DNA from 2 places in the Isoptericola sp. NPDC060185 genome. Region 1 is predicted to be linked to the other one. Evidence: predicted binding sites of a transcription regulator. Region 1 holds the regulator's gene; the other holds the start of a gene.
What was found. Region 1 encodes LexA, which represses DNA repair genes until DNA is damaged. Its sites were predicted from a motif close to TCGAACANNTGTTCGA; they were not measured.

Region 1 (2,195 bases):
GGTGCCGCTGCTGGACTGGCGCCCCTTCCGTGGTCGGCCGCCGCTCGACGAGCCCGCCCGGCACCGGATCGCCACGGACGTCGTGGAGTCGGCCTACCGGGTCATCGCCGGCAAGGGGGCCACCAACTACGCCGTGGGCCTGGCAGCCACCCGCATCATCGAGGCGGTCCTGAACGACGAGCACCGCGTGATGAACGTGTCGTCCCGCCTGGACGGCTTCTACGGCATCAGCGACGTCTGCCTCTCGGTGCCGTCCCTGGTGGACCGGCGCGGCGTGGCGGAGACGATCGACACCCCGCTGTCCGACGACGAGGTCGCCGGCCTGCGGGCGTCGGCCGAGGGCATGCGCGAGGTGCAGCGCCGGCTCGGGTTCTGACCCGCGACGCGGCCCTGACGCGACTAACCCCCGGCCCGCACGGGCCGGGGGTTCGTCGCGCCGTCGGGGTGCGGCGTCGCGCTCAGAGGCTGCGGAGCACGGCCACCACCCGGCCGAGCACCTGGGCGTCGTCGCCCGGGATGGGGGAGTAGGCGGCATTCTGCGGCATGAGCCACGTGTGCCCGCCGGACTGCTTGAACGTCTTGACCGTCGCCTCGCCGTCGATCATGGCGGCGACGACCTCGCCGTTCTCCGCGACCGGCTGGCTGCGGACGACCACCCAGTCGCCGTCGCAGATGGCCGCGTCGACCATCGAGTCGCCCGCCACCTTGAGCAGGAACAGCTCGCCGTCGCCCACGACCTGGCGGGGGAGCGGGAAGACGTCCTCGACGACCTGCTCGGCGAGGATCGGGCCGCCCGCCGCGATCCGGCCCACGAGCGGGACGTAGGACGGGGCCTCGGCGGGCTGTGCGTCGGAGCCCGCGACCGAGCCGGCGGCGAACCCCGGGGTGCGCGGCGCGAACGCCGGGGTCCCGCCGTCGGTCGCGGCGGGTGCCTCGGGGTCGACGACCTCGATCGCGCGGGGCCGGTTCGGGTCACGGCGCAGGAAGCCCTTGCGCTCCAGCGTCGTCAGCTGATGCTTGACGGACGAGGGGCTGGCGAGACCCACGGCCTCGCCGATCTCCCGCATGGTCGGGGGGTAGCCGCGGTCCTCGACGGAGCGGCGGATCGTCTCGAGCACACGGCGCTGGCGCGGCGTGAGCCGGTCGGCCGCCGGGGCGATCTCGCTCACCGAGGCGAGCGCCGTCTCCGCTGTCGACGTGTCCTCAGGGGTCTCCTGCTGCGCCGGCCACGGCGTGGCAACCGTCGTGGACGCCGGGGCGTGGTCCCGTCCGCTGGTCATCGCGTTCTCCGTCCTGCAGGGGCGCGGCCCGCTGACGGGCCGATGAAATCCGACAAACCTTCCATCGCGCTGCTGGTCACTCTAGGCCAGTTCCGGCCCGACATCAAACATCTGTTCGATCAGGCCTCGACCGTGTCGTCGTGACGTGGTACACCTAGTACAGCCGTTCGACGTACAGGTGTTCGACGAACGGCTGTTCGACGGCAGTCGCCCGACCGGCGGCGACGCGACGTGAACCGGAGGTAGGACGATGCAGAACGCGCCCAGCACCACCGAAGCTCCGGGGTTCCTCGGGCTCGGCGGCCTCCGGCTCACGCGACGCGGGCGTGTCGTGGTCGCCGCGCTCGTCCTTCTCGTCCTCGTCGGCGCGGGCCTGGTCGGCCAGCGCGCGGTGGCGGACGCTCCCGGGTCGGGCGTGGAGGTCCGGCTCCACACGGTCCAGCCGGGCGAGACGCTGTGGCAGTACGCCCGCGCGGTCCGGGACTCGGGCGAGGACCTGCGCGACGTCGTCGCGGACCTCCGCCAGCTGAACGGCCTCACGACGGCGGAGCTGCAGGCCGGTCAGGTGGTGCTCCTGCCCGAGGACTGAGGGCGCGCGGCACGACCCGGCGCCGCGAAGATGCGAGGATGGACCCTGCTTGCGCCGGGCGCGGCGTCCCGCATACCTTGTCGGGCAGCCGGGCGCCGGTCCGGAGCCGAGCGCAGGAGACCAGCGATGCACTGCCCGTTCTGCCGCCACGAGGACTCGCGAGTCATCGACTCGCGCACCTCCGACGACGGTTCGTCGATCCGCCGACGGCGGCAGTGCCCGGCGTGCCAGCGCCGCTTCACCACGATCGAGACGGCGAGCCTGTCGGTCGCCAAGCGTTCCGGCGTGACCGAGCCGTTCAGCCGCGACAAGGTGGTCGCGGGCGT
Region 2 (2,195 bases), on a different contig from region 1:
AGGATCCGCCGCAGTGAGGGGGCGAGGGCTGTCAGGGTGCGTGCGGTGTCGGGGTCGATGGGGATGTGCCCGTTCATCGTGGCCGGGGCGTCCGTGATGCCGAGCAGCGTCAGGACCGGGACCGTGACCGTGACCTGGGGGCGGATGGAGCGCGCCAGCGTCGCGATCGCCGACTGAGTGCATTTCAGGTCGGGCGCTTCGTCTGGGGGATCGGGGCTCGGGTCGTCGTGCGGACGGCCGTCGACTGGCCTTGTGTCATGGGTCGTCTCATGGGTCCCGCCCGGCGCGGTGGTGTGGTCGAGGGTGCCGTCGTCCAGCAGGAGCGCGGTGAGGGTGTCGGCGCGGGCTTGGGCGAGGGTGCGGCCGCCGCCCATGCCGTCTCCGCCGCCAGTGCCACCAGCGCGGCCGGCGCCGTTGCCAGCGTCGTTGTTGGTGGTGAGGTGGCGGGCGGTGCGGGTGAGGCGGTCGTAGGCGGCGTGGGCGAGGGGTGCGGGGAGGTGGGCGACGAGCCAGGACATGCCGTCGTGGTCGTCCTCGAGCCAGACCGTGCGCCGGAGGGCGGCCTCGTGGTGGCGGACGTCGAGCGGGGTGGGGTGGGCGGTCTCGCGGGCTCGGCGGGCGCGGCGGGCGACCTGGGTGGGCGTGCACGAGACCGTGCCGGCGGTGGTGCCGGGGGCGTCGTCGGGGTTGACCTCGGCTGTCATGACGGCGGCGAGGACGGTGTGCTCGACATGTGCGGCCTCGTCGGAGGTCAGGTCGGCGAGGTGTGTGGTGATGGCGGTGGCATGCGCCCAGGACAGTCGGCCGGCGCTGAGGGCGGTCAGGGTCGCGGGGGCCTTGCCGGTCAACGCCACGGCGTGGTCGACCAGCGTGCCGGTGGCGTGCTCGCCCAGGTGCAGGGTGGTGGCGATCTCGGTGGTGACGGCGCGGCGGGCGAGCTCGAGCCGCCGGGCGGAGGGTGCCCGGCGGGCGGTCGGGTCGGCGGGGTCGTCGTCGGCGAGGAGGTCGGACTCCAGGGCCTCGGCCAGGCCCGTTGCCTGTGCGAGGAGGACCGCGCGGTGGGCGTGCAGGGTAGCGATCTCGGCGTCGTTCTCGGCGAGCTCGTCGAGCACCCGGTCCAGGTCGGCCAACGAGGGCTGCTTCGAGGAGGCAGGGTGCTGCGGCTCAGTGCCGGGCCCGCCCCTGCCAGATCGTCCTTCTTCCTCGAGCAGCTCGCTGATCGACGGGGTCCACGACCGTGGCATCGCGGCGAGCCGCTCCGCCGCCGCGTTCAGGTCAGCCGGCCCGCTCGCGCGACCCGCAGGCGTGCCGGCGGAGGTGCCGGTCGCGGAGTCGGGGAGCGTCGTCGTCATCCCCCGAGCCTAGCGACGTTCGAACGCGTGTTCTGGAGCCTCCCGGCAATCTGTGGACAACGACGGCGGAGGGTCGGGCTGAGTCCGTGGCCAGGGTCTCCGTGGCTAGGGTGTTCGTCGTGTCTTTCGCCGCGTACGAACCCGACGGCGGGGGTGAGCGCGTCCCGCTCACGGTGCGCCCCGCGGTGGAGTCGGACGTCGAGGCCATGGCGGCCGTGGGGCTGCGCGCCAGCCGTGCGGTCCGTCCCGACGCGTACCGGCGGGCGGTCGGCGACCAGGACCGGTGCGTCCTCGTCGCCACGATCGCCCCCGACCTCGCCCCCGACCTCGCCCGCGACCTCGGCCTCGACGTCGAGCCTGGTCCGGGCGGTGGAGCCGTCGTGGGCTGGGGCCAGACGTCGCTCCGCACCGCGGTGACCGACCCGGCCCCCGCCGGACACTACCTGGGTGGCGTGACGGTCGACCCACGCCTGCGGCGGCGGGGCGTCGCGACGGCGCTCACGCAGGCACGGATCGACTGGGTGGCGGTTCGCGCGCCAGAGGTCTTCTTCGTGGTCAACTCCCGCAACCTCGCGTCGATCGCGCTGCACCGGCCCTGGCACTTCGTGGAGGTGGCCCGCGGCCCGCGGCTGGCCGGGGTGACGTTCGAGGGCGGCCTCGGGCTCCTCCTGCGCGCGCCGCTGGCCCGGCCCGACGGCGCCCCGCCTCCAGAAGGAGCACCCGCGGCGACGTGACGTGGCCACGGCGACGTGAGCAGGGGGACAGCCGTCGAGCCGCGCCCCGCCCACGACCGGGGCAGGATGGCGGGATGAGTCGTTGGCAGGAGCTCGCGCGGACGTACTG

Region 2: ACFWDO_RS00495 (DUF222 domain-containing protein) is a predicted target of LexA. The motif match lies at 1,372-1,387, and genes of this name have one in related genera.

What each region holds. Positions count from the first base shown of each region.
Region 1 covers NZ_JBHWYY010000016.1:47,991-50,185, forward strand. Annotated here, with positions in the region: gene ACFWDO_RS08325 (L-lactate dehydrogenase) at 1-376, shown strand, start outside; gene lexA (transcriptional repressor LexA) at 459-1,280, opposite strand; gene ACFWDO_RS08335 (LysM peptidoglycan-binding domain-containing protein) at 1,531-1,869, shown strand; gene nrdR (transcriptional regulator NrdR) at 1,996-2,195, shown strand, end outside.
Region 2 covers NZ_JBHWYY010000001.1:100,592-102,786, forward strand. Annotated here, with positions in the region: gene ACFWDO_RS00495 (DUF222 domain-containing protein) at 1-1,352, opposite strand, end outside; gene ACFWDO_RS00500 (GNAT family N-acetyltransferase) at 1,472-2,086, shown strand; gene ACFWDO_RS00505 (heavy metal translocating P-type ATPase) at 2,161-2,195, shown strand, end outside.